4 regions of the Sphingobacterium siyangense genome follow, and region 3 is predicted to be linked to each of the others. Evidence: riboswitches for the same ligand, from Rfam matches in the RefSeq annotation. Region 3 holds a riboswitch; each other region holds the start of a gene.

Region 1 (7,451 bases), 2.0 Mb from region 3:
ATATCGACTATCTACGGCGGATATACCCGATTCTCTATGGGGCAGCACAGTTTTACTCCAGTGCCCTGACCGAACATCCAACCAAGGGCTGGCTGTTGACTTCGCCCTCGGTATCTCCCGAAAATTCCTTCAAGCTCCCCAATGGGCAGCAGGCAAATGTCACGATGGGACCAACGATAGATAATCAGATCGTACGGGAATTATTTGAAAATATCATCCATGCAGCGGGATTATTGGGCAAACAATCGGATCCTTTTTTAACGCAGGTTGCGGCGCAACTGAAACGCTTAGCACCAGCTGTGCAGCTCGCCAAAGATGGTCGCATCATGGAATGGATCGAAGATTATGAAGAAGTGGATCCGCAGCATCGGCATATCTCGCATCTGTACGGTTTGTATCCGGGCTATCTGATTCGTTATGATGAACATCCAGACTGGCAGCTTGCCGCTAAAAAAAGCTTAGATGTGCGGGGGGATGACGGACCGAGTTGGGCCATTGCTCATAAACTACTCTTTTGGACCAGATTGCATGAAGGCGAACGGGCTTATAAATTATTTCGGCAACTCATGACCCCACGTGTCGATACACATATCAATTATGGCGCCGGTGGTGGTGTTTACGCCAATTTGCTAACAGCAGGCCCTCCATTTCAGATCGATGGTAATTTTGGTGGAGCAGCTGGCATTGCCGAGATGCTGGTGCAGTCTCATCAGGATACGGTGTATCTTCTACCGGCGGTGCCTCAGGCCTGGAAAAAAGAAGGCCGGGTGAGGGGCATGCGCATCAAGGGAAATCACTCACTAGATATGGAATGGAAAGATGGTAAGATACTGAACTATCAGATTTATTCACCCAAATCACAACAACTTAACGTATGTATAGATCATAACTGGATCGCCTATCGTACAAAAGAAAAATAACAAAACATAGCGTCCTCAACCGAATTGGATCATGCAATTTTTTGCATGATAGGGGATGCTTTGTGTCAAAAATTTCAAGATAAAAGCACCTTATAAACAAAAAAAGTAAATATGAAAACAGAAAAGACAAGACAATGGCCTTTGATCAAGGGCCTGTCCTTCGGTCCTGAGGCCAGTATAATGGCACTCTGTCTTTCGATAGCTGTACCCTACACGGGCTCAGCAGCATCACTAAGGACGACAGACCGTCGTTTTGCCCCAACAGAAAAAGCCCCTTCCACCATCCTTGATAGGATAAGTCAACAGCGTACAATAAAAGGAAAAGTGCTGGACAATACAGGGCGCCCGCTACCCGGTGTGACAGTACGGGTCAAAAATGCAACGCTGGAAACGCAGACGGATCAGCAGGGACAATTCGAGCTCAGCCTGACGGGTGGAACTGCCGTACTGACGTTCTCTTCACTGGGATTTGAAACCAGGGAAATGGCTGTTGCTGCCAATGAGGGAACCGTGAATGTGCAGCTGAACGACGCTTCATCGAGTTTGGAAGAGGTTGTTGTGGTCGGTTACGGTACGCAAAAGAAAGTAAACCTAACCGGTGCCGTGGCTACAGTGAGTGGCAAAGATATGATCAAACGACCCGTTGTCAATACGGCTTCCATGCTGCAGGGGGCAATCCCGGGCGTACAAATCAATCAAGGGTCGGGAGAACCGGGCAATGAAGGTGTATCCATCCGCATTCGTGGTAAGGGCACCTTTAGCGGCGCGGGATCGGATCCTCTGGTGCTGATTGATGGTGTACAGGGCAAATTCTCCGACGTCAATCCCAATGATATTGAAAATGTCAGTGTGCTGAAAGATGCAGCCTCCGCAGCAATCTACGGCTCGCGTGCAGCCAATGGCGTTATTCTGATCACGACGAAACAAGGGAAATCGGGAAAAACAACCGTCCAGTATGACGGAAATGTGGGTATCTATAAGCCCACGAAAATGTTTGATCTGATCACCAATTCGGCGCAGTATATGGAATTATACAACGAAGCACGTAAGAATTCCAATCTCAACGATGGCCTATATCCCGCCGATGTGATTGCTGCCTATCGCAATAGCAACGATCCTATAAAATATCCAAATACGGACTGGCTGGGGCTTATTTTCCAAACGAAACCCACTTATACCCATAATCTTGGTATCCAGGGCGGAAACGAGAAGACAACCTTTAATGTTGGCTTGGGTTACGTCAATCAGGATGGAATGATCAAAGGTTTTAACTACGACCGTTATTCCGCCCGCCTAAACCTGACGACCAAAATCTCGGAAGGTATTAAATTCGGAACAAATATCTTGCTCAAAACTGGGCATACCGAATCTATTCCAGGGGGATCCAAAGACCTCTTCCTGTCGGCCATGTCGCAGGCACCAACCTATGGCCCATTTTTGCCGGATGGTAGCGGACGGTACACGTACAAAGCTTACGACTGGGAGTACAACAATAAAAACCCTATGGCCGTATTGGATCGGAAATTCACGTACAATACCGATGACTATGCAGCCAATTTACAGGCTTGGATGGAGGTACAGTTGTTTAAAGGTCTTTCCTGGTATACCAAAGGTGCCTATAATTTCAATATGGACAAGTACAAGGATTATAAATCAACGTTGGATGAATATTACTACCATACGGGCACGCTCGGAACAACACTGGATCTTGGAAAGGGCCTTACGGATCAGGATCAGCAAACAATATACACCAATTTATTTACTTACCTGAACTATGATCGCGCGTTTGGGGCACACCACCTCAAAGCTCAGGCCGGATATAGCATTGAAAAAAGTAAGTATACCTACCTTCAGGGCTTCAGACAGAATTTTGTCGACGATACGCTAACGGAATTAAATGCGGGGGGATCGGATATTCAACGGGCAAACGGAACCGCCAACCAATGGGCGCTGATCTCTTATTTCGGCCGATTGAACTATGATTATCAAGGGAAATACCTCTTGGAAGCCAATATGCGCTACGATGGTAGTTCCAAGTTTTACGGTAAAAACCGTTGGGCAGCGTTTCCTTCTTTCTCTGCAGGCTGGCGTGTATCGGAAGAGTCTTTTGTCAAGGAATTCGCTTCCGGTTGGTTGGATAATTTGAAGATCCGTGGATCCTGGGGCCAACTCGGAAATCAGAATACCGGCAACTATCCGTATCAACCCGTATTGGGACTGACCGGAAATTATTCTTTTGACAATAGTACGCTAAATTCAGGTGTTGCTCAACAGGGATTAAACAACCCGATTATCAAATGGGAAACAACAACGATGACCGATGTGGGATTGGACCTGAGTCTGTTTAAAAATTTAGATATCACCTTTGACTGGTATAAAAAGAGAACGACCGATATTCTAAGACAGTCACAGATTACTGCAATCGTTGGTTTGGGAGCACCTTATGTAAATGATGGGATTGTCGAGAATAAAGGTGTTGAGTTGGGAATTACCTATCGTAATCAGATTACTACGGGAGCATTGGAAGGGTTACGCTATCAGCTAGGTGCAAACCTCGATCGTTTCAAAAACAAGCTGGTCAAATTTGGCGAGCCTGAAATCGGCGGCTATACGATCAAAAAAAATGGCTATGCAATGGACAGCTTTTATACCTACGAAGTCATTGGCATATTCCAGTCAGAAGCAGAAGTAGCAGGTTCGCCTAAGCAGTTTAATGATAATACACTGCCAGGAGATCTTAAGTATCGGGATGTCAACGGGGACGGAAAAATAGATGCGAACGACAGAACAATTATTTCCGGTGTAGATCCAAAACTGAACTATAGCTTTAATCTAAGTGCAAGTTTTAAGGGCTTTGACTTTTCGGCTCTTTTACAAGGAGTATATGGCGTCAAATCCTATGTTTCTGGCTGGGGCGTAACGCCATTTGTACAGGGTAGCCCGCCGACAAAAGATTGGTTAGACCGTTGGACACCTGAAAACCCTTCGACAACGATGCCCCGTATTTATTGGGGTTGGAGTGCTCCGGAGAAATTCAGCCGTGCTTCCAGTTATTTTATACAGGATGCTTCATACTTCAGGTTGAAAAATCTTGTGTTCGGATACACTTTACCTGAAGGGCTGTTGAAAAAATATAAAATTGACCGCCTAAGGGTTTATTTTTCGGGTGATAACCTCCTTACTGCGACCAAATTTAAGGGCTTGGACCCTGAACGTTATGGAAATGGTGATCTGGTACAGTATCCACAAAACAAGATTTATTCATTTGGTGTACAAGTTAACTTTTAAGTGCTATGAAAAAGAAATTTATAACAGCGTTGATGCTATCCGGACTATTTTTGGGTTCCTGTAACAGTGCCTTGGACCTCAATCCTTTGGATCAGATTGCTTCGGACAACTATTTTAGCAAAAAATCGGATTTTGATAATGCATTGGCCGGTGTATACGCGTCATTGCAGAGTGAGACGTTCTCCTATGGGATGCCTTTCCGGGACTGTCTGACCGACAATGGCTACAATCAGTTCAACTCAGGTAGCGTCAATGAAATCGTAGGTGGGAATTTAAATCCGACCACAGGGGGGTATGAAACCGGAATTTATAACGATGCTTATGTGGGAATAGGACGTGCCAATCGCCTGATCGAGAAGCTTCAGGGCTATAACGGCTCCGATATGAACGATGCAGAGAAGAAAAATATGGAAGCCGAAGCCCGCTTTATCCGTGCTTTTGTTTATTTCCAATTGTACAGTATTTATGGTGAGGTGCCGCTTGTGCTGACTTCCCTTAGTCTGGAGAATCAACGTCAGCCAAAGGAAAGTGCGGAGAATATCCTAAAACAGATTCGCGCTGATCTGGATTTTGGGATCGCTAACTTAGCGGCTAAACCTTATTTCAATAATGGGGGGCATGCGACCGCAAGTTCAGCAAAAGCCTTGAAAGCACGGGTTTTACTGTTTGCGGCTTATGGTGACAAAGGGGTGCCCGATTTAGCAATCTTGAAAGAGGTAAAAGACTTATGCACCGATGTCATGAAAGAGTATACCCTGAGTACGGCTTTTGAAAATGTCTTTCGCGATGCAACACAGAAGAACAATACCGAGATTATCTTTTCGGTCAATTTTCTGGCACCGAATAATACAGCCCCCTGGGACATGTACCTAGGCGACTGGATCGCTGCTTCACCTTTACAAAACCTGGTGGATACCTATGAATGCAAAGATGGTCTGCCTTATGGTGAATCACCCTTGACTGACCGAGCCAATCCCTTCAAAGATAGGGATCCGCGCTTGAGCAAAACAATTTTCGTGGATCATCCCGACTTTGGCGGCGGTAAGATCCATACACCGTCCAATCCGCGGCCTACAGGTTATGGGGTATTGAAATTTTTGGATCCGGCCAACTTACCTTTTGGCTTTTCAACATTGAGCCAACAGGATGCGGTTGTACTGCGGTTTGGAGAGGTGTTATTGATGTATGCCGAAGCACAAAATGAAATCGCCGGGCCAGATCAATCGGTTTACGATGCTATGAATACCCTGAGGAGCCGCGTTCAGATGCCCGGGTTTCCTGCCGGTTATAACAAGGAAAAAATGCGCGACCGTATCCGCCACGAAAGAAGGGTTGAACTTGCTTTCGAAGGACTACGGCATTACGACCTGATTCGTTGGCATATCGCAGGCGAAGTACTCAATGCGGTCAAAGACAGTAAAGTGCCCTATCATTTTGAGGACAAATTTTACCGCTGGCCATTACCACAAACAGAAATTGAGAAAAGCGCAGGTGTGTTAATTCAGAATCCAAACTATAAATAATAAGATTATCGCCTTCTTTTAAATCGGCAATTTCCTAAACCAACCACAGCAGCGCGCACGAAGTCCTTTCGATGCGCGCTTTTTTTTGTCGATAACGATTACTGTAAAGGAATCAGGACATTCTGTTCCAAGCGTACAGGGACATGCTTCACCGAGGTAAAACCGTCTTCCTTGGAAATGATGTTGGAAAGATCCAGTCCTCTTTTGGAGAACGTACTGATCAAAGCTGTTCTAAAGGTTGCCTTGGCTGAACCCCAGCCTTGTCCTAAGATGGTGTCATTGTTGAGCTGGATCAGTTCATCTGTTGAGTAATAACTGAATTTTTCCAGTAAGTGTTGGTAAAGATTTGTTGTAGTAGCCATACAATTTAAAAATTTAAAGGATTAAACCATAAACTGTATCCAGATCTTGTTGGGAAAATAATCGTTCTGCGACGTTTATTTTGGTCGAAACCCGTATTAATTTACCACCGCGGTGCCTGCACTCGGTTGGTATTGCATCATGCAATTCTGAATACTCTACAAATATAGTAGATTATTTTTTATAATTAAAAATATTTTTGTTTTTAAGGGTAAAGGAGCGTTAGCAACCGGAATAGGGAGGTCAAAAGCGAGGCGCGTTGTTGGCTGTGATTTGGTTATGAAGCGGATAGCAGGGCGAAAAATTTATCATGTTACTGTAATCTCATCGAAAATACTTTTAAAAATAGAGATAAGACAATACTTTTGCGCCATGAATAGAATTGCGGAAATTAACGAATACATTGCTACCGAACGCGAGGTATTATTGCAACACCCTTTATATCGTAAGATCAAAACGATCAAGAATCTACGTTCTTTTACAGAAGGGCATGTGTACGCTGTATGGGATTTTATGTCTTTACTAAAAGCTTTACAGATTAAATTGACCTGTACGACTTTACCTTGGTTTGCGAGTGAGCATCCATCAACACGCTATCTAATCAACGAAATTGTCTTGGCTGAGGAGTCGGATGAATACATTGATGGCCGCCGTTTGAGCCACTTTGAGATGTATCTGGACGCCATGGATGCCATGGGTGCCGACCTTCATCTGGTCAACAAATTTATTGCTCAAGCCAAAAAATCGAACAACATATTCGATGTCATTGCAACGACCACATTGGACAAGCGGATCAAAGACTTTTTGAATTTTACATTCGAAGTGATTGCTGAGGGCGAGGTGCATAAAATTGCCGCAGCATTTACATTTGGACGTGAAGACCTTATTCCGGGAATGTTTACTTCTATTTTGGAAGAAATTAAAACAAACTTTCCTACAGCCAATCTGGATAGCTTTATTTATTATTTTCAACGCCATATTGATCTTGACGGCGACGAGCATGGACCGTTGGCGATGCAGATGATCACAGATCTTGGGAAGGACGATGAGGTTAAATGGACGGAAATGAAAGAGATCAGTAAAATTGCGCTACAAAAAAGAATCCAGCTGTGGAATGCAATAGAAGATTCCTTATACGGATAATCTATTATTATACCATCGAGAAAGGCCTTTCAAATCACGATTTGAAAGGCCTTTTTTATGTGCTGTAAAAAAGGATATTGTAAGGACTTCTTGGCAGATATTGGTCTTTTTGTTTGAATTGATGAAAAAATGTCTTTTTTCCATAACATATTGGCGTTTGTGAAGAAATCCAAGTTCCAATAAGTGTCTAAGTTTGCAACGCAAAAAAATTACATAG
Region 2 (7,451 bases), 1.1 Mb from region 3:
GAGTTTTTCAATTAAATGAACTAAAGGCTGTTTCTGCGCCATTTCCCAGGAGTCAATCAGCGCCTCGGGGAGATAATCTTTAAGTGCGCGGATGTCATTGCTGGCAAATTTTAACCATGCATTCTGATCGATTGTCTTGTTTTGAATATGCTGGTATAGATAGACCATCTTTGCTTTATGGATGGTATGTTTATCCGAATTATAGACTAAAGCCTTCAACGTTTCGATCAACAATAGTACAGCATCATTGCTTGCTAAGGATAATGCATCACCAGATATCACTTCAAATGTAAGCTGCTGCTCTTTTTTGAAGTCCATGAGCTTTTGGATGACCAATTTAGCCTGCACATTACTCCGTACCAGGATACCGATCTGCTGCGCCTGATATCGTCCACTACCGAGCCAGTCGCCTATTTTTTGACATAGTTGTAGTAGCGATTCTTCAATAACCTGATTTCTTCTGTAGCGTCCATCAGTGACAGGAATGTAGGAGATTTCGATAGATCCTAATTGCTCAAGTTTCCCTTTTTTATGTTCAGGTATTTCCTGTTGGCTGTTTTCATAAGCTTTGACCAGCATCGTGTCATTGCCAGTAGAAATCCACCACTGTTTACCTTCTTCATCAAGGCTTTCGAATACTTTTTCATTCAATACCTGTTGCAGATGCTGGGGAATACTGCTAAAGAGGTAATTGTTTAAATGGATGATATTTGGAAGACTTCTAAAATTGGTGTCAAGGCTTCCGTTTTCGATAAAGGTGGTTTTGCTATCCTCGTCTAAGTGAAAGGTGTGACCAACCTGTTGTTCTACCTGTTGCAGGAGTATACGCCAATCCCCATTTCGCCAGCGATAAATACTCTGTTTGACGTCCCCAACGATCAGGTGTTCGCTGATTGTGCCTTTGGCATCTGCCAATGCATTGATCAGTAGTGGGCTATAATTTTTCCACTGAATACGCGAGGTATCCTGAAATTCGTCAAACAAAAAGTAGTTAAAACGATTGCCGATTTTCTCCCAGATAAATGTTGGGTCGCTATTTTCATCAAGTCCGAGTTTGTTTAATAAAATCTGCGAGTCGGAAATTAATTGAGCGCCATTGTCCCGCCGCCATTGCGTCAGTAAGTCGCTCATTTCCTTAAGCAGGCGTAGGTAATAGAGATTACTTTGTACCGCTTGATAAGCAATGTAAGCCGATAGATTATCGTGTAGCTTTTGGAACGATGCCAGAATGGGGCTGAGTGCGGCGATAAGATCATGCCGTATATTTTTGTCACTATCTGTAAAAGCATCTTCATTGTCGATCAACTGGAGATACTTTTCCAGTACCTTGGCAATTTCGGAAGCGCTCAGCTTTTCCGTTTTTTTATTGGTTTTGCTAGCGGAGATTATTTTATTGCGCGATTTACCTTTCAGGTCACTTTCGGAGATATTAAAATTCCTGAATGTTTCACTAAAGGCTTCAATTGTCATGGAGAGTGCTTCCGTGAAGGAGTTTATCTTCTGTTCAACTTCCTGATTGAGGAGATTAAAAACCTCCTTTGGATTGGCAGAATTGATGTAGCCATCAAATTCCTGAAAATTTTCAGAGAAAATAAGACTTGCCAAACCCATTAGTTGTTGGCGGTAGTTCCAATTTTCATTTTTTGCTATTTTCTTTTCCGCATAAGCGATAATCCAATCCAGTAGGTCGGGTCGTTCATCCAGCAATTGATTAAGCATGACTGTCAGGTCATTTTTCACTTTATTGACATTCATTTCAATCTTATAAGCAGCATCAAGATTGAGTTCATACGTAAATGCACGAATGACTTTTTGGGAAAATCCATCAATTGTACTTATGGTAAAATGACTGTAGTCATGTAGGATACGTCGATACACCCGAAAAGCTTTCTCTTGTACCAGATGCGGATTCCAGTCTGGCTGCTGCTGGAGTAAAAGCTTTCTGAAATCTTCAATTTTAGGGTTAGGATCGCCTGTTGCCAAGCCATGGAGTACCGAGAGGATACGTTCTTTCATCTCGGCGGTTGCCTTATTGGTGAATGTCACCGCCAAAATCTCCTTATAGCTATTCTCGTTGGAGAGTAGGAGTGTGAGATAGTGTAAAGTCAAGCTAAAGGTTTTTCCCGAACCGGCCGAAGCTTTTAGTATTTTTAATGGCGCAACAGATTTCATAGAATGAAGGTAGAAAGTAAAAAGTGAATTGGCAAAAATGTCGATGACTATTTCGAAGGTACTGTACCCAAACGGTTCATCCTGCTTACCGATTTGGTAAAGATGTCCTTTTGAAGGAAGGAACTGTTTTTTGTCTTGATTTTTGAAAAGTTTGTTGTAGCTTCCGTATGGAAGCAAGAAAAGATGAAGGTCTAAGGGGCAGGTATTACGGTTGAAAGAGCTTGTTGAAAGAGCTAACCCTGTCGTTTTCAGTGAAGTTTTATTAAATTATAATGATGATTAGAAAAAAATAACTATCTTTGCATCCCCTCTAGTATGAAGCTCGGGGGATATGTTGAATACATAAAATAAAATTAAAAAATGGCAACTAAAATCAGATTGCAAAGACACGGTAAAAAAGGACGTCCTTTTTACCACGTAGTCGTAGCGGATTCTCGCGCTCCACGTGACGGTAAATTCATCGAACGTATTGGTTCTTACAACCCAAACACAAATCCAGCAACTATCGTTTTGGATTTTGAAAAAGCTTTGGATTGGATGAATAAAGGTGCTCAACCAACTGACACTGCTCGCGCTATCCTTTCTTACAAAGGTGTTCTTTACAAAAAACACTTGCAAGGTGGTGTGAAAAAAGGTGCTTTTGATGAAGCTGCTGCTGAAGCTAAATTTACAGCTTGGACTGAAGCTAATGATGCAAGAATCTCTGGTAAAAAAGATGGTTTAGCACAAACTAAAGCTGAAGCTAAAAAAGCTGCTTTAGTGGCTGAAGCTAAGAAAAAAGAAGAAAAAGCTGCTGCTGTAGCTGCTAAAAATGCTCCTGTAGCGGAAGAAACTGCTGCTGAAGAGACTGAAGCTCCTGCATCAGAAGAAACTGAAGGTTAATTCTTTCATAAAGTATTCGAGAAAGCCGACTCAATCTTGAGCCGGCTTTTTTTGAAACAGCCAATAGGCTAATGGTTTGCCAAATCATGTCTCACAGCTAATCGCTAAATACGAAATATATGACTATTGATCAAAGCTTTTACATCGGTTACATCAGTAAAACAAGAGGTCTTAAAGGAGAAGTACAACTATTTTTTGAATTCGAGGAATACGAGAGTTTGAATATCGATGTTGTCTTTGTGGAAGTGAACAAAAAGCTTGTTCCTTATTTTGTTGATACCATTAAATTTCAAAAAAATAGTACAGCGTATGTGACATTTGAGGATGTGGATCATATCGATAAGGCTCAAGTACTTGTACGTAAAAAGCTATATCTTTCCAATGATAAGATGCCCGAGCGCGATCCAGATGATTTTAGATATACTGATTTAATCGGTTTTTTAGTGATTGATGAAAACCATGGTGAATTGGGGCAAATAACAGATGTTCAGGAATTCCCACAGCAATTTGTCGCTTCGGTAAATATGGACGGTAAAGAACTGATGTTCCCATTGTCCGATGATTTAATCTTAGGAATCGATGGCGAAGAGGAGATCATTGAAGTTGAATTGCCAGAGGGCTTGGTGGATCTTTATAAAGAATAAGCATATCCCCAAGCTTATTCAAATAAATAGCGGTATACGAACTATTGCAGTAATTTCTTATCTTGGTCTGTATATTATTACTGGCCATAATTATTGATTTATTTTGAAACCGTTATTACTGCTGCTATTCCTATTCTCGTTGTCTTCTTGTGCTTTCTTTGGGAAGAAAAAGGACTTTCCTGAAGGCAATTACCAAATGATATTGGGCTATTCAAATGAGGAGTATCATAAAGTAAAAAGAGAATCACCCCAAAATGTGGAGGCAGATGTCTATGGTAATGACCCGACGATATATCGGTCCTTTCTCTCCCTCCGTGATAAAGATAAGTTTGTGATGGCGATCGATGATATCTTACTCTACGGTAAGTATAGATTCGACGGCGATCGATTAGAATTGACCGATGAGAAAAAGGGTAGTCTCGCTTTGGATATTGTTAAGGTAAAAAACGATTTTGTTCAGCTGAGAGGTGATTTTTCACAGTTTAGCTCAGCACGTGTCCCCACAAGTGAAAAACTTTATATCAACTTTGCGTTAGATAAAACCCCTATCCGGGAGACCCCGAGCAAATTTGATAGCCAGGTGAATCTATGGCGAAATGCCCCTGTAAAATCAGAAAGTGAAATGGAGATAAAAGCCAGGGCATTGAATTTTGTAGATTATTCTATCGCTTATTTCCAGCACATATCAAGTTCAGGCACACATCACGATTATCGAATGGATGGTGTTGAATCACCCATTATTTATGCTGAGAATGGCATTGTGCTCAAGGCATGGGCAGATGTTCCCGATTCTTGGAAAGAGTTATTTTACAACGAAAAAAATGCATTAGTCGCCTACAAATATTTATTTGATGGTTTTAAATATGGATCGAAAGAGGAGTACCATGTTACTGGACTCTTACTGATTACATTTTATCTCAAAAATCTACGGAATTCCCTAGCAACGAATCTTTAGCCGATCCTGTTGTGACGTAGTCAGTCTCTTCGTTGCCGATGGTCCTCGATCGTTAATTTTATCTGTTTTTTTAAGTCTTTTACTTTTGGGGGAGCGTAAATTCCTATTATTGCCTGGGAATAAACCTGAAGCCGTATTTATTACAGTCTTTTTGTCGCTATTTTTGCCTTTTCGAAAAAATATTTTTGTCGTTTGATTTTTTAAAACGATATTAGCAACGCTTATAGAGAAAGGCCGAGGGACTAGACCCGTTGAAGCCTTAGCAACCTGTATTGTTCAAGGTGCTAAATTCTACCCTACTCCATGTGGGAAAGATAAGTTACATGTAGATAAACGATTCCTCGACGTGTGCGTTTCGATGTAAGCCAACCAAACTAAAAACAGTTTTTTAATGAAGATTATCGATCATATCCAGAATGCCAAAGGAAAAACATTGTTTTCTTTTGAGCTATTGCCACCGGCGAAAGGGCAGGGCATCCAAAGTATTTTTAAAACCATGGATGAACTGATGGAGTTTAAACCTCCTTTTATCGACGTAACCTACCATCGGGAAGATTATATCTATAAAGAGCATGCGAGTGGATTACTGGAACGCGTTTCCTATCGTAAACGTCCTGGGACAGTGGCGATATGTGCTGCAATCATGAATAAATATAAAGTAGATGCGGTGCCCCATTTGATATGTGGTGGTTTTACAAAAGAGGAAACTGAAAATGCATTGATCGATTTGAACTTCCTGGGCATAGATAACGTCTTGGTATTGCGGGGCGATGCACGTAAGGGCGATGCCGATTTTATACCGACCGATGGTGGACATGCTTTTGCAACAGACCTACTGGAACAGGTAACTGATATGAATAAAGGAAAGTATCTGCATGAAGACATTATCACATCGGAAAAGACTGATTTTTGCATCGGAGTAGCGGGCTATCCCGAAAAGCATTTTGAATCGCCAAATTTCAATACTCATTTTAAATATCTGAAACAAAAAGTCGATATGGGAGCAGAGTTTATTGTGACTCAGATGTTCTTTAATGTTGAAAAATACAAGGAGTTTGTAACAAAATGTAGGGACAATGGAATCCATGTGCCTATTATTCCAGGATTAAAACCACTGACAACGAAAAAACAGTTGGTTACCCTACCAAGGATATTTCATTTAGATATTCCGGAGGAACTGAGTGATGCTGTTTCAGCATGTAAAACGAATGCCGACGTCAGACAAGTAGGTGAAGAGTGGTTGGTGCAACAATGTCAGGAGCTGATTAAATTTGGCGCTCCGGTTTTACATTTCTATACGATGAGTAATCCTGGTCCAACAAAGAAGATTGTTGAAAAACTAGCCTAACTCGTAAAAGTAATACGAAAAGGGAGCGCATAAGCTCCCTTTTTTTTTATGTTAGTATTCGTTGTGAAAGCCTAAAATATGTCCAGAATTTTGATAGTGTAGTTTAGGTCGATCGCTATATTCAGGGGTTAATAGCCTGTTTATAGTCAGGCACTTGTGTTAAATAGTGTTAATTAACTTATTGGAGTCAGGATAACTTTTTAACTTAAAGTGCTAAAAAGGATTTTAACAATAGACCAAATTGACCTTATGACGTACACTAGACTAAATTCTCTACTCGGCTTTTCTTGCGGACTAATTGCTACATGTGTATATATCGCCACCGTTGAAAAGACGGTAAGCTGGTGGGATTGTGGTGAATTTATTGCCTGTGCCTACAAGCTGGAAGTGGCACACCAGCCGGGAGCACCATTATTTCTTCTTATTCAGAATATATTTTCCAACCTGGCTTTGGGTAATGCAGGTAAAATCGCCTATTGGATGAATATTGGATCCGCAATCTGCAGTGGGCTTACTGTTACATTTTTATTCTGGACGATAACAGCAATTGCCAAAAAGATACTCAACAGGCAAGCGAAAGTTCAATTATCGAATTATTTCCAAATTTTTGCTGCGGGTTTAGTTGGTGCAATGGCTTTCTGCTTTAGTGATTCATTTTGGTATTCGGCTGTTGAATCCGAGGTATATGCGATGTCTTCATTGTGTACTGCGATTGTTTTTTGGGCAATTTTAAAGTGGGAAGTCCGTGCAGATGAGGAAGGTAGCGATCGTTGGCTGGTGTTTATTGCTTTTGTTATGGGCCTTTCGATCGGAGTGCACCTATTAAATCTGTTGGCAATTCCGGCTATAGCGATGGTTGTCTATTTCAGGAGAGCAGGACAGGTTAGTGCGAAAGGTACAATAAAAGCTTTCTTGGTAGGAGTGCTGATCTTGGGGGCCGTTTTGTGGGGAATTATTCAATGGTTGGTCGGTCTCGCAGCTAAGGTAGACCTCTTATTTGTAAATTCATTAGGTTTGGGCTTTGGCTCAGGCATCTTCTTCTTTTGTCTGCTGTTGGGGAGCTTCCTCATTTATGGGTTATATTATTCTTATAAAAAGCGGCAATACACACTTCACACCGGGCTATTGGTTTTTTGTTTTATTCTATTTGGGTATAGTTCCTATACCATGGTTTTGATCCGTGGAAAAGCCAATCCGTCGTTAAACAATAATGCGCCGGACAATGTGTTTTCTTTTTTGGGTTATCTGAGCCGAGAGCAATATATCCGGGAGCCTTTACTCAAAGGACCCAACTATGATTCACAAGTCGTTGGTGTAGAGAGCAAAACCGGTTATCGCAAAGATGAATCAGGGTATATTCCTTTTAGTCAGGTCGATAAGTATACGTTTGATAAGGAAACCTTCTTTCCCCGCATATATAGTCAAGATGGAGCCCATCAGGCTTATTATA
Region 3 (7,451 bases):
GGACTGCAGATGTTAATGCTCACAAAAAATTTTGTGAAGTCGGGCATTGTAATTAAATTAGTTCGATAACAACGTAAAACTTTTGCGCTGGTGATTCACGTTTTTGGTTCATGAGAGCTTATTCTAAGCTGTTATCTCACAATAAAAATGGAAATTTGTGCAGGATTCGATCCAAGATCAGGAGTCAACATCTGGATAGTACGATAATGTATCATCAACAGCGAGTTGGCTTTTATGGGTAAGAATGAATCTCAAGGATGGTAATGTTATAAATCGGTAATCTTATAAGTAAGATAGATAATGATGAACTTGTTGATCCGCTAAAAGTAGTGTGATTTATTTAGTTTCAGTACAACATGCATAAACGGCTAAATTACCATGGATAAAAAACTAAATTTAAATAGATGAAGAAAGTAACCTTATTAGCATTAATTGCTGGATTTTATGTTATTTCCTGTAATAATTCCACGACTAAAAAAGTCGAAGTAAAAGATACGACTGCCGCTATTGACATAAAAAAAGATACGGCCAAAACGCTGTTGGAAAATAGAGGCGGCGAAGTGCCAATACCTAAATTTAGTTCTGTTGAGACACAAAAATTGGCGGAGGATTACACAAAATATATTAAGGAATTTATCGCTGTTGCCAAGAGTGGCGATGTTGTTAAGCTCAAGGAGCTTGCGTCCAAGCGTCAGGAATGGGCGACCAAAGAAACTGAAGCTGTTTCTAAGTTTACACCGGAAGATGCCAAATTATGGAAGGCTTATGCTGAGAACCTAGGAAGAGCGTTGACAGCAAGCCTAACAAAATAAGTTGTGAACAATCGACGAGGTAGAGGCTTGAAAAATCTACCTCGCCGACCCTACTAGAAGGGGAGGTCATCTTCATTTTCGTCCGGAAGTGTTGGGCTGTCTTCTTTGGCACCGTTTGACTCTGATAAAACCAAGAAATTATCTACTTTAATTTCTGTGACATATTGTTTTACCCCATCTGCATTCTCATAATTACGATAGGTGAGTTTGCCCTCAACCATGAGTTTGGTCCCACGTTGGCATTTCTTTTCAATGGTATTGTTTTGATTACCCCAAACCACGAGTGTATGCCATTGAACTTCTTCAACCCACTCGCCGGCTTTGTTCTTGAAGAGATCATTGGTGGCGAGACGTAATACGGAATAATTGGTGCCGGTGGAAGTTGTTTTGATTAATGGATCGTTTCCTAAATGACCAACCAATTGTACTTTGTTGCGTAATGTGCTCATGCGTCTAATTTTTAAATGTTTTTAATAATTCTTATTTTAGTTGACGGTCATTGGCTATTGATGCCAGATGATCTTAAGCAAAGGTGGGGCGGAGAAAAGACTATAGTCGTCTATTTACCATTTGTATTCGACTATAGTCGATTGTAACCGTTTGTTGTCGTTTAATCTTCCGTTATGAGTTCTGTCGAGAAAGTTTGCCTTGAATGTGGCAAGGGTATATATGGTCGTTCTGACAAGCGATTTTGTGATGATGCTTGCCGGAACGCCTATAACAATAAATTAAATAGCGACCAGACCAATATGGTGCGCAATGTGAATAATATCCTACGAAAAAACCGTCGTATTTTATTGGAAGCGTTGAGTGGGGAGGGTATGGTCAAGATACAGCGGGAAAAGTTAAAGCGGTTGGGATTTGATTTTAAGTTCCATACACATACTTTTTCCAATAACAAGGGACAGACCTATAACTTTATTTATGAAACAGGCTATCTGTTGCTGGAGAATGACTGGGTATTGATCGTTCAAAAGAAACCGCTATGATTTTGAACGCAACAAATTCATTTGTATTGGTTTAGTTTGCAGCACTGAGCTTGGCCTTCCTTATTGTGATATAATTAAAAATAGTGAAGGTTAGAATCAATATGTAGTAGCATACTGGGATGAGTAAAAAATAGGCGCTATTAAAGATATCGCTTAAAAAAGACGGTAGTGAAATCTTAAAAAAATCTGCAATAATAATATAGCCTATGAAACTTCCGAGAAAAAATAGTCCAACAGCATGTATTACAATTATTTTTTTTAGGTGCTTACTGTATAAGGCGTCTTTATTTTGCTTCGTATAGCCCATAATCGCTGGGACCAATAATCCTAATAATGGATTGACCAAAAAGGTGAGCGATGCTAAATATAGCGCTTTAATACTTCCTGTTTGATTGTTGTCGATACTGATTTGATTTACATTTGGCATAATGAGTTGTTCTAAAGGTATTTCCAAGATTTGACTGATCTGTTTGAGACTAAATCCACTGATTTCTTCAGTGCCTTTTTCGATGCGTTGCACTGTTCTTAGCGATACACCCGCCTGATCGGCGAGTTCCTGCTGCGTTAGTCCCTTACGTTTTCTTGATAGTTTGATTAATTGATTAGCTGATTGACTTTCCATAGTCTAAAGATGGGGAAATAGTCATTGAATTTCAGCAAAATTGATGCGACAATAATATGCCAATATCGTGCTTTAAGATATAACAGATTAATAATCAAAAGTTTTGGGAATTTGGTAAATATTTTGAATCTTTGCAATTTAACAGAGTAATTAATAAAAACGGAAGAATATGTTTGCAATATTAGAAAATCCCGCTTCGTCCACAGAGAAGATTCTCGGGAATATTCTTCGGAATACGGCCCTTTCCTAATCTTCTTTTTTAATACGTTAAGTAACCTACGTTGATATTGGCTAAAAATTGGCTCTCTAAATGGTGGCCCACGGTTCCAATATGCTTAGCTTATTATGGAGTTTTAGAAATCCAGTTACTTTCAAGATGATTGTGAAAGCTGGATATGAATGTTATGTTTTAGAAAATTTTATGAATTCAGTAAATAAATATGTCCTTCAGGCACTGGATAACTATCCAATGTATTTGGAGGAGACCATGGAATCCTTATCCTATGCGCTGTCTTATGATGAGTCCAATACAATGGCGCTGTGTTTGATGGGAAGAGTTCATGCCGAACAGCTATTGGACTATGAGCAGGCAAAAAGGTATTTCCAGGAAGCTTTGGTGCATAATGTGCAGGCACTGGAGGTATATCCTTATTTCATTCAGACACTGATTGATATGGGGGAGTATGAAGCTGCAAAAAAGACGATTAAATTTGCTTTGACACTTCCGGCGATGCCCTTGACAGGGATATGGATCAAGAAAGCACTTTTATTTGAAAAATTGAGAAAATACAAAAAGGCATTGAAGGCGTTAAAAATGGCACAACTTGAGAATGTTGATCTTGATTTTTCGTCAAGCCTGAAGTCGATTGAAGATCGGATTAAGGGGAAACAGGAAATTAAGAACGGGAAAGAAAAGGAAAACAAGAAAGAAAGGAAGAACACTCGAAAATAGTCTCACATTATCCGAATGACGGTTTTTGTTTTGAACCAAGGTCCAATAAAGAAGCCCTAGATGAAATTTCATCTAGGGCTTTATCAATATAGTTTAAGAATTATTCTGCTCTTAAGATTTTCGCAGCCTCAACCATCGACTCTAAAGCCGCTTTGGTTTCTGGCCAAGCACGAGTTTTCAAACCACAGTCAGGGTTAACCCAAAGTTGTTCTGCTGGAACTACTGCTTTTGCTTTACGCAATAGATCTACCATCTCATCTTTGCTTGGAACACGTGGTGAGTGAATGTCATAAACACCTGGACCAATATCGTTTGGATATTTGAAATCACCAGCGAAAGCATTCAACAATTTCATTTGAGAACGTGAAGTCTCAATTGTGATGACGTCAGCATCCATTGCAGCGATATCTTCGATTACATTATTGAACTCAGAGTAACACATGTGTGTGTGAATCTGTGTATCGTCTTCTACATTTGATGAAGAAACACGGAAAGCACGTACTGCCCAGTTCAAGTAATCTTTTTGATCAGCTTTACGTAGCGGTAATCCTTCACGGATTGCTGGTTCATCGATTTGTATAATTTTGATACCTGCTTTTTCCAACGCTTGTACTTCGTCTAAGATCGCCAATGCAATTTGGTAAGTCGTTGTTGAACGCGGTTGGTCATTACGTACGAAAGACCATTGTAAGATGGTAACCGGACCAGTCAACATACCTTTAACCGGACGGTTAGTCAATGATTGAGCGTATGAAGACCAACGGACAGTCATATCTTCAGGACGGTATACATCACCATAGATAATCGGAGGTTTTACACAACGTGAACCATAGGATTGTACCCAACCGTTTTGTGTAAATGCATATCCAGCTAGTTGCTCACCGAAGTATTCAACCATGTCATTACGTTCGAACTCACCGTGAACCAATACATCGATATCCAGTTGCTCTTGAAGACGGATTGTATTTTCAGTTTCTTCAGCAATTGCTTTATCGTACTCTTCCTGTGTGATCGATCCCTTTTTCAGATCAGCTCTCCATTTACGCACATCTTTTGTTTGTGGGAAAGAACCGATTGTTGTCGTAGGGAATGCTGGCAAGTTGAACTTCGCTTGTTGCGCTGCTTTACGGTCAGCAAATGCTGAAGTACGTTTCGCATCGTCATCAGTGATATTGCTTGTACGTGTTTTAACCTCTGGTTTGTGGATCAGTGGAGAAGTACGACGGCTTTCAGCTGCAGCTTTGTTCGCTTCGAAGCGTTTTGCTGTTTCAGCATCAACTTCACCTTCTGCTAATACGGCTAAGTCTTTTACCTCAGCTAATTTTTGTTTAGCAAATGCTAACCAGTTTTTTACTTCAGCTGGTAGCGATTGCTCATTGTGTTCATTGTCTAAGTCAAAAGGAACGTGCAACAATGATGAAGAAGGAGCTACCCAAACACGGTCTTTTCCTAATGCATCAACAGCTTGTTTGATTTTAACCAATGATTTTTCGTAATCATTTTTCCAGATGTTACGGCCTTCAACAATACCCAAAGATAATGTTAATGAAGCAGGAACTTTAGCTAGTACCGTATCCAATTGGTTTTCACCGCGTACCAAATCCAAATGTAAAGCATGGATAGGTAGGTTAACTGCGATATCTTCGTTATCTTTTAAAGCTTCGAAGTAAGTCGTCGCGATTAATTTGATATTTTTTGCAGCTGCAGCTAATTTTTCGAAAGTGGGTTGATATAAAGCTTTTACTTTAGCATCTAAATCCAATGCTAAGAAAGGCTCGTCAATCTGAACATATTGCGCACCGGCCTCAGCTAGTTTAGCTAATATTTGCTCATATACTGGAACAAGTTTATCCAATAAATCGATGCGGTCGAAGCCAGCTTCTTTTTCTTTACCGATCAAAAGGTAAGTGATAGGACCTAATAGAACTGGTTTAGTATCGATGCCCAATGATTTTGCTTCGTTATATTCATTTAAGAACTTTTCGGACGTCAATTTGAATTCTTGATCTTTTGTGAATTCTGGCACCATATAGTGGTAGTTGGTATCCAACCACTTGGTCATTTCCATTGCAGTCACGTCGATTCCTTCTTGTTGGAAACCACGCGCCATGGCAAAATATAGATCTAAGCTGTAATTGTTGTCTACTTTATTCAATAAAGAATGGTAACGAGCAGGAATTGCACCAACAGTAAGGGTTAAATCCAATACTTGATCGTAAAAAGAGAAATCATTGGAAGGGATCAAATCTATTCCAGCATCTTTTTGTGTTTTCCAATTGCCTTCACGAATTTTTTTTGCTGTGTCCAATAATTCCTCAACAGAAGATTTTTTAGCCCAATAGGCCTCATTGGCTTTTTTCAATTCGCGGAACGCGCCCACACGAGGGTAACCTAAATTGTTAGTCAATAACATAATGAATGTTTTTAATATTTCTTTTTCAACTATATTTCTTGCTAGAGAGAGAAGGACACACTAGAATTCGGTGACTTCGGCTTATCATTCCCATATCAAGTAGGGTAGAATTTAGCACCTTGTCAAGGGACAGGTTGCTAAGGCTTCATCGGGTCTATTCCCTCTGCCTTTCTCTATAAGCGACGCTAAGTTAGAACATTTCTTTTTGAAATGCAAATTTTTTATAAAAGTGCGTCAATTTTTTATATTCTACTAAGGATAAAATTGTTTTGTTCTTTTCTTTTCATCCATGATTTAGTGTATGCCATGTTTCAATACGCCGTGTAGCATAAAAAATGGGGAATGACTGTTTCTCATTCCCCATTCTTTTAGCTCACCAAAAGTTTGTAACCTTTTCCGTGCACATTGACAATTTCAACTTTACTATCTTCTTTTAGATATTTACGAAGTTTACTGAGAAATACATCCATACTTCTACCTGTAAAGTAGTTGTCATCATGCCATATTTTTAATAAAGCTTCTTCCCGGGTCAGCACATCATTTTTCTTTAAACAAAGCAAGCGTAGTAGTTCCGCTTCTTTGGTGGATAGTTTTTGCATCTGTCCTTTGTAAGAAATTTGCTGACTTGTATAATCAAAGAAATAATCACCAATTTCAAATTTATCAGCAACCACTTCCTCTTCTTTGTCTCGAACACTGCGTTTCAGCAAAGCATTGATGCGGAGCAATAATTCCTCCACTCGAAAAGGCTTTGTGATATAATCATCTCCCCCTAATTCAAAGGCTTCGGTTTTATCTTCCATCATCCCCTTTGCTGTGGCAAAGATAATAGGAACAGTATTGTTTGTTTTTCTGATTTCACGTCCAACTGTAAATCCGTCCTTTTTTGGCATCATGACATCGAAAATACAGAGGTCGTAGTTATTTTTTTTGAATTGAGAAATCGCTTCATCTCCATCTGTGCATAATGTGACGTCAAATTTTCCCTTTAATTCGAGATAGTCTTTTAAAAGATCCCCCAAATTAGGATCATCTTCTGCTAATAATATCTTTTGCATAATGATTATATTAATTTTCACCAATGTCCCTTGATGCTGATAAATCAGCTTTCCTCAACCTTTGAAATTTTTTAAAGAGGAAATATACAAAAAAGGAACGTTTTATTTTTTAATAGGCAAAATTACTTCAAAGGTCGTGCCCTTATCTTTTTCACTTTTAACTGTAATTTTTCCGTTCAGCCTTCTCAGGATGTCCTGGACATAACTTAAGCCAAGACCAAATCCTTTGACATTATGAACATTTCCAGTTGGAATACGGTAGAACTGGTCGAAAATCTTTTGCAGGTGATCCCGACTCATCCCAATACCGTTGTCGGCAATGGTGATAACAATGGTATCACCAACATTTTTGGATTGAATATTCACATGCAGATCTCCTTTGTTGTACTTAATTGCATTATCCAGTAGATTATAAAATACATTTGAAAAATGCAGCTCGTCACCAACAACAACATCTTTCGCCGCCGCTAGATCTATGGAAAATTTTCCGCCGATATTTTGCATCCTTAACTGCATACTGTCGGTAACTGCTGAGACAAGATCATTAATATGCACATCCACCTGGTCTAACTTTAATGTTTCCTTTTCCAATCGGGCTAGGTCAA
Region 4 (7,451 bases), 3.1 Mb from region 3:
GATTAAGGTTTTTGGTTTTGATGATATCGTAAAGACCTTGGCCTACTACACCAAACCCAAACATCCCTATTGTTAATTTATTACTCATATCTCTTCTTAAATTCTCTTATATATTATTTATTCTCTTATACTAATTCGTTGATGTATTCTTTTTGTTTCCGCAGAAAGCTGCTGATGATTTTCGTGAGTTTTTTTGTTTCGATCAAAAACCCATCGTGGCCATAAGTAGATTCGATCTCCTGATAGTGGGCATTCGGAATATGTTGAGCGATGAATTGTTGCTCTTGTGGAGGAAACAACAAATCTGTATTGACGCTCAGCACTAAAGTTGGACAGTCGATGCTCGCTAAAGCGGATTCGATAGATTTTCTTCCACGACCTAAATTATGGCTGTCCATTGCTTTGGTTAGGAAGTAATAGCTGTACGCATTATAGCGTTTTACCAATTTTTCACCCTGATAGTTTTGATAGGAGGATGCTTTATAATGATCGAGTTTTTCGTTATCATACTCCTTTTGTGTGTTGGCATACGTTGTATAGTTGCGGTAAGACAACAGTGCCATAGCGCGTGCAACTTTTAAACCCTTAGCTCCGCCATCGGGATGATTCGCATAAAAGGTTCGATCAGTAGTAATGGCAAGACGTTGACTTTCATTGAATGCAATACCCCATGCTGAATGGACGGCATTTGTTCCAACGACGATTAGATGGTTGATGGCTATACTGCGTGATACGGCCCATTCCAATGCTTGTTGACCGCCCAATGAGCCCCCAATAAGGATCTCTATTTGTTTGATATCCAGGTGGTCTGCAAGAAATTGATGGGCTTTGACCAAATCCCTTACTGTAAATTCAGGAAAAGATAAGTAGTAAGGTTGTCCAGTAGCAGGGTTTATAGATAGCGGATTACTGCTATTATATGCTGATCCGATGACATTGGCGCAGATAATAAAATAATCGTTTGAATCAAATAGTTCACCTGTTCCAAAAAGACCTGACCACCAATCCAGTACATCCGCATTGGCCGTTAGTGCATGGCAAACCCAGATCACATTACTGCGATCTGCATTGGGTTTGCCAAATGTTTCATAACTGATTTGTAAATCAGTAAGCTCTCTTCCATTTTCAAATACAAAAGGCTCCGGGTGCAGATAAATATGCTTACTCATTTTACGTTTACGTTTTAAGCCGAAAAAATCTGATTATTTAATTTTATCAAAAGCTTGTTGTAAATCAGCTTTGATGTCATCAATATGTTCTATTCCTACAGAAAGACGTAATAAACCTTTGAACACTCCGGCATTGGCTTGATCTTCATCACTCAATTGTTGGTGAGTAGTCGCTGCTGGATGGATAATCAATGACTTCGTATCACCGACGTTGGCCAGGTGACTGATCAATTCTAAGCTGTCGATAAAGCTATTGGCCTTTTGTGCTGCGTCACCTTTGAGCTGGAAAGAAAGCACTGCACCATAGCCATTTTTAAGGTATTTTTGTGCGTTAGCGAAGCTCGGAGAGCTTTTTAAGCCCGGATAGTTTACTTTTTCTACCTGTGGATGCGCCTCAAGCCATTTAGCTACCTCTAAAGTGTTGTCTACATGGCGTTGCACCCGTAAAGACAGGGTTTCAAGCCCTTGTAATAATAAGAATGAATTGAAAGGAGAGAGTGCTGGCCCGAAATCCCGAAGCCCTTCCACACGTGCCCGAATGGCAAATTGAATATTTCCAAACGGTCCGCCTTCACCGAAAACTTCGGAAAAAACTAAGCCATGATAGCCTTCAGATGGTTCGGAAAATTGAGGGTATTTTCCATTGCCCCAATTGTAGTTTCCGCCGTCGACGATGACACCACCAATGCTTGTACCATGTCCACCGATCCATTTAGTAGCCGATTCAACCACCACATTCGCACCATACTCCAAAGGTTTAAATAAATATCCCCCAGCTCCAAAAGTATTATCGACGATTAACGGTAAGTCATATTTTTTTGCTACTGCAGCAATTTTCTCAAAGTCTGGAATATTGAAACTTGGGTTTCCAATTGTTTCAACATAGATGGCCTTTGTTTTATCATCAATGAGGGCTTCAATTTTATCTGCCTCGGCGTCCGTTGCAAATCGAGCTTCGATGCCCAGACGTTTAAAAGAAACTTTAAACTGGTTGAATGTACCGCCGTATAAGTTGGATCCGGCAACAAAATTGTCACCACTTTCCAAGATATTATTTAATGCAATAAACTGTGCCGCCTGGCCAGATGCAACAGCAACAGCCGCGACTCCACCTTCCAGTGCCGCAATACGTTGTTCGAAAACATCCGTGGTAGGATTCATAATCCGTGTATAAATATTGCCGAACTGCTTTAATGCAAATAAGTTTGCGCCGTGTTCGGCATTTTCAAATACAAAAGATGTTGTTTGATATATAGGAACTGCTCTAGATCCCGTAGTAGGGTCAGCGACTTGGCCAGCGTGAACCTGAAGAGTTTCGAATTTTAAATTTTTGTTTGAAGACATAATATATCAGATTTTAAGGGTTCAAAAAGAAATTGCTAAGTAAAAAGAGAAGCATACACACCTCCTTGAAGGGTCTGTTAAATCTTTATCCAAGAAAAAGGAAATGATTCTTAACAAGCGTGGAAGTGCATATGCATACGCATTCGCATCAATACAGTTGTATGATGGCTTACACTTTCGCTTATCGTGCGGCTCACTTGTGTTGAACCTGAATTTTTAATGGACTTCAGTAGTTTAATAATCATTGTCTTATGTTATTTATATGCTCCAAAACGATATTGTTTTGGACAGGAATTGGCACCTTTTCAAACAAATTGAAGGTTGCCAGTGGGTCATTGAGCCAGTCTCTCGCCACTTCTTTATAAATCAAGACCTACTGATTAAGGGAGGTGTTGATTAGAAATCTTCTTTCGAAGACGATACAAATATAAACTCTTTTTTTATTAAAGCAAAAGAAAAGCTGTTTTTTAGTTAAAGGAATTTTGAATAACATACGGATCGGATCGCATATTGTTCGATGAAACTTGATAAGTAACTGCCAATCGGGTATTATGATTTCTTTAAGTTGATCCGTTCTGCAATTTGATTTAAATCTGTTAAAAGAGGTTTAAGTGCATCAATTCTACTATGGATGTCATACGTCAGGTGGCGATTCGTCTTTTTGCTTAACGATAGCGAAAGACCCACCAAATGGGAGTTGACCTGATAAGAGAGTGCCTGAAAATGGTGTATATGTGACCAATCCATCCATTTGTGTTCGGGTTCTTTTTTCATTTGATTGATAGCGTCTGAAAACAGGGCCATGGCAGTCTGCGCTTTTTTGCGAGCCAGCCGTATATCAAACGAACTTTGTCTCTCGTCCGACAGACGGTTATTGATGATCTGGAAATAATGTTCGTTGTAAAGAGATACCTCTTTTGCCAGCTGAACCATGCCTGTGCTCTGGCGTACAGGTATCAAGAAATAACCTGCTATAGCCAAGAATGCTCCAATAAGTGTAAAAAGCATTCGGCTGCCTAAAATGAGATTGATATTGCCTTCAAACAAATTGAGTGCAATCACAATTCCCAAGGTAATAAAGATGACACTGACCATATAATTAGATCGATTGAATAAAAAGAATCCGAAAAGACCTAATGCAGCTATGGTAAGAAGAGCCGGGAGAAAATGAATAGCAATTAAGCAGAATATGCCAACGATTATACCCGAGAATGTGCCTACAATACGCTCTATATTACGCTTTTTTGTCATTGAAAATGCTGGTCTGGCAACAATAGCGATCGTCAGTAAGATCCAATAGGTATATTTAAAATCTAAAAATAAAATACCGATCAATGCGCCTGTTCCAAAAAGAAGAGCCATCCGAACGGCAAATCGAAAAAGCGGGTTATTCAGATGGAGTTTACTTTTTAGATCAGCAAGATTGCGCAAAGGTCGATTGATAAATTGTTGGTACTCACTGCTGTCAATCTTATCCTGGATTTCCTGATTTTGATAAAAAGCCACCTGAATTCGGTTGAGCACTTCAATAATTGCTTCGATGTTGCTTATGATCGAATATAATATACTTTTTGCTTGACCGGCCTGCTCTTCTTGAATTTCTTTTAAATCCTGTAAGAGGGCATTAATTTTAAAGTTATTGTGATATAATTGATGTGCATACCGAAACCTCTTGTTAGGTTGTGAAAAGCTATCAATTTCTAAAGCTAATAATTTGATTGTTTGACGGATTAAAGGGAGGCTGCCCGTGTCTGCAAGGTTTTTGCGAATCGCATCATAGTCGTGATCAAGTGCAATAATTAACTCATGGAGGTCAATTAACCCATAAACTTGACTGAGCCAATAATTGCTTTTATGCCACTGTTGGCTTATGATTTTTTTTTCTCGAAAAAGAAGGGACCTGATTTGTTCCTGCTGTTCGCTGATCTGGCCATGAATTTTGCCTACACGACTGTACGTTATATTCAAAGGAATATCGGGATCGTAAGACTGGGATCGTATCAATAGAAATTGGGATAATCCATGAAAACCATTGGCCATCGCATGTTTTAGCGAGCGATAAGGTTGTATATAGGCCTGTAAAAGGCTAAAAAAGTAATATATAATGGATCCTGTTGTAATCTGTAAACTAACTGCAAGGGGGTGTTGCGGGGCCATTCCGATCACAAAACTCATGAGAATCAATGTCATGTTTCCAATTGCAGCATAACGAGCTCCAAAAAGACCGTATAACGTACATATAAAACCGGCCGCCGCTAGCAATATAACCAAGGGCCAATGATACGGAAATACAATCGCTGTAAACAATGATGCAACGAAAAAGGTGGGAATACATACGAGAGCAGAAGAAAGTTTATCCTTTCTGTTTCCAGGAGGATCTGTGAGTGTTGTTAATAACGATCCGACACCGATTCCAATTGCCGTGCTCGCTTGCGCTCCCAATAAGTAGATCGCTAAACTTGGCAAGATGCTGATGGAAACATTACGTAATGCGTCTCCAGAATGCTCGCCATGCATAAATCGTATCATAAGGATATAAATACGGTAGAATCTTTTCTTCAATGATACAGTGCTCATTAATCAGTTTACTAATTTTCTGTGTAAAAATACAAATATTATGCTTGATATTTTTTGTGTACAATTTATTTGTTTTGATTTTTGTTTATTTTTTGAATTTTTATTTTGATTCGATGTGCTTTTCTTGCGCTGTGCTTTTTGGAGATTCAAGATTAGCTGGGATGATTTCACCGGCTTTAGCATCGATCAGTGAGGGATATGGTTTACCGATGTTATTTGGTTGTCTACCGAGTGAATCGGACGATCTATCTATTTCTACTAGTCAACGTGTAATGAATACACGAGGTTTGTTGTCATTATTATGAAGTTGACTATCTAATCGATAGCCTAAAGAAATTACATTATGAAACCACAAAAAATTAAATTGCTCTTATTTTCTCTTATTTTATTCCTGTTTTCTATTGCCGGACCCGTTTCAGCACAGTCTGACGGCGGAAGATTACGTACAGTCGTTGTTGGACAAGACAACCAGCCTATTGTGGCTGCAAATATTTCACTATTTCGGAAGCCCAATGATATCTTGTTAAAAGGAACTTTATCCAACGAAAATGGAGAAATTGTGTTATCTGCGATTCCCGAGGGCAAGTATAGCCTACAGGTGTCCACGGTAGGGTATGCTATTTATCGTTCTGCTGAAATGGTTGTAAGTACGGGAGATCTCAAGGTGCTGGATACGATTCGTTTACAAATGGAAAGTAAAGTGTTGAGTGAGGCACAGGTGATCGGTAAGAAGCCATTGATTGAAAGTCATCTCGATAAAGTTGTCCTCAATGTCGAAAACAGTATTTTGGCAACAGGGAATAACGCATTGGAGCTCCTGCAAAAGGTTCCAGGAGTAACTTTAGACAACAAAAAGATCAATCTACGTGGAAAAAGTAATGTGATTATCATGATTGATGGTAAGCCTACTTATCTTTCTGCTGATGAAATATCGCGATTATTGGAAAATACGGCTTCCAATGCAATAGCGTCGATCGAAGTACTGACCAATCCACCCGCAAAATATGATGCCGCAGGGAATGCAGGAATCATTAATATTAAGACAAAGAAGAATACGCAATTTGGAAGTAATGTTAGTTTAAACCTCAATTTAGGGCAAGGTAAATATACAAAGGCGGATGGTGGCTTTCTAATAAACCATCGTAACAATTGGGTAAACTTATTTTCTTCTTATAACTACGCAAATGCCTTAGGATTTAATGATTTAGATATCGATAGGGCTGTAGATACCAAAAATGGAACGACTTTTTTCAATTCGGATTCTTATTCGAAATTCCGTTATCGAGGCCATAATTTCAAATTTGCGGCAGATTTTAACCTGGGAAAACAGGAAATCATTGGATTTGTGGTTAATGGTAATGTAAGCAATGGCCATTCAACACGCGAGGGAAGCAATCTGATCGCCTCTCAAAAAGGAAAGCTTGATTCGATTGTATTAGGAAGCAATTTGTCAGATTTTAAATACCATTACCTCACTTATAATCTTAACTACAAAAAGACATTTGATACTTTAGGGACTGAATTGACCGTTAATGGGGATTATTCATATTCGAAAAATAATGACAATAGCACTGTTGGAAACCGTTTTCTGGACGCAAATTGGGAAGAATTTAAATCACCGAATATTTTCCGGAATGATATGCTTTCTAAGACAAACATATTAGTTTTTAAAACTGATTTTGTGCATCCTTTTAATAAAACGACGAAACTTGAGGCGGGCTTAAAATATAGCCGCGTAAAAACAGATAATAATTTGTTGTACGAAGATCAGGATCAGCAAGGCGAGTTTGTGCAAAATAATGGTCAAAGTAATCAGTTTTTGTATATTGAAAATATAGCTGCAGCTTATTTCAGCCTAAATAAATCGTTCGGAAAGTTTTCCGTACAAACTGGACTGCGTGTTGAAAATACGAGCTCCCTGGGAAATTCGGTGACGCTAGGGCAACAAACAAAACGGACCTATACCGATTTTTTTCCATCCATATTTGTACAGCAACAGATTAATGATAATCACAAGCTTGGTGCGAGTTATAGCAGACGTATTGACCGCCCTGATTATGGGTCATTGAATCCCTTTGTGTATTATTTGGATCAATACACGTATCAGTATGGCAACCCTTATTTAAATCCACAATATACTAATTCGTATGAAGTAAATTATACTTTTAAAGAGCGCTATTTATTGAGTTTGGGCTACAAGAGGACCAACGATGCCATCACTCAGGTCATAGAAAGCAATTCGGAGACCAAAGCTATTGCACAGACAGACCGAAACCTGGCTTATTTTGATTATTACAACATGAATGTCAATATACCAGTTAAACTTTTTAAATGGTGGAGTATTTCTAACAATGCCAGCGC

What was found. A riboswitch is a leader RNA that binds a small molecule or an ion and turns the genes downstream of it on or off. The one in region 3 is predicted to bind S-adenosylmethionine.
Region 1: another riboswitch for S-adenosylmethionine. It lies ahead of K2F45_RS21595 (5-oxoprolinase); the one in region 3 lies ahead of metE (5-methyltetrahydropteroyltriglutamate--homocysteine S-methyltransferase).
Region 2: another riboswitch for S-adenosylmethionine. It lies ahead of K2F45_RS25510 (methylenetetrahydrofolate reductase); the one in region 3 lies ahead of metE (5-methyltetrahydropteroyltriglutamate--homocysteine S-methyltransferase).
Region 4: another riboswitch for S-adenosylmethionine. It lies ahead of K2F45_RS16825 (O-acetylhomoserine aminocarboxypropyltransferase/cysteine synthase family protein); the one in region 3 lies ahead of metE (5-methyltetrahydropteroyltriglutamate--homocysteine S-methyltransferase).

The regions. Positions count from the first base shown of each region.
Region 1 covers NZ_CP080574.1:5,114,202-5,121,652, reverse strand. The annotation lists gene K2F45_RS21610 (glycoside hydrolase family 95 protein) at 1-920, shown strand, start outside; gene K2F45_RS21605 (SusC/RagA family TonB-linked outer membrane protein) at 1,032-4,208, shown strand; gene K2F45_RS21600 (RagB/SusD family nutrient uptake outer membrane protein) at 4,214-5,731, shown strand; gene K2F45_RS21595 (5-oxoprolinase) at 5,830-6,093, opposite strand; SAM-I-IV-variant riboswitch at 6,160-6,253, opposite strand; gene K2F45_RS21590 (DUF3050 domain-containing protein) at 6,464-7,234, shown strand.
Region 2 covers NZ_CP080574.1:6,082,320-6,089,770, reverse strand. The annotation lists gene K2F45_RS25530 (UvrD-helicase domain-containing protein) at 1-2,172, opposite strand, end outside; gene K2F45_RS25525 (30S ribosomal protein S16) at 2,533-3,054, shown strand; gene rimM (ribosome maturation factor RimM) at 3,174-3,698, shown strand; gene K2F45_RS25515 (hypothetical protein) at 3,802-4,653, shown strand; SAM riboswitch class I at 4,872-4,974, shown strand; gene K2F45_RS25510 (methylenetetrahydrofolate reductase) at 5,045-6,001, shown strand; gene K2F45_RS25505 (glycosyltransferase family 117 protein) at 6,251-7,451, shown strand, end outside.
Region 3 covers NZ_CP080574.1:630,003-637,453, forward strand. The annotation lists gene K2F45_RS02510 (hypothetical protein) at 405-812, shown strand; gene K2F45_RS02515 (single-stranded DNA-binding protein) at 866-1,261, opposite strand; gene K2F45_RS02520 (hypothetical protein) at 1,436-1,801, shown strand; gene K2F45_RS02525 (helix-turn-helix domain-containing protein) at 1,833-2,423, opposite strand; gene K2F45_RS02530 (hypothetical protein) at 2,845-3,375, shown strand; gene metE (5-methyltetrahydropteroyltriglutamate--homocysteine S-methyltransferase) at 3,476-5,788, opposite strand; SAM riboswitch class I at 5,867-5,970, opposite strand; gene K2F45_RS02540 (response regulator transcription factor) at 6,157-6,846, opposite strand; gene K2F45_RS02545 (sensor histidine kinase) at 6,949-7,451, opposite strand, start outside.
Region 4 covers NZ_CP080574.1:4,008,103-4,015,553, reverse strand. The annotation lists gene K2F45_RS16835 (homoserine dehydrogenase) at 1-88, opposite strand, end outside; gene K2F45_RS16830 (homoserine O-acetyltransferase family protein) at 126-1,169, opposite strand; gene K2F45_RS16825 (O-acetylhomoserine aminocarboxypropyltransferase/cysteine synthase family protein) at 1,203-2,513, opposite strand; SAM riboswitch class I at 2,769-2,881, opposite strand; gene K2F45_RS16820 (FUSC family protein) at 3,063-5,090, opposite strand; gene K2F45_RS16815 (TonB-dependent receptor) at 5,434-7,451, shown strand, end outside.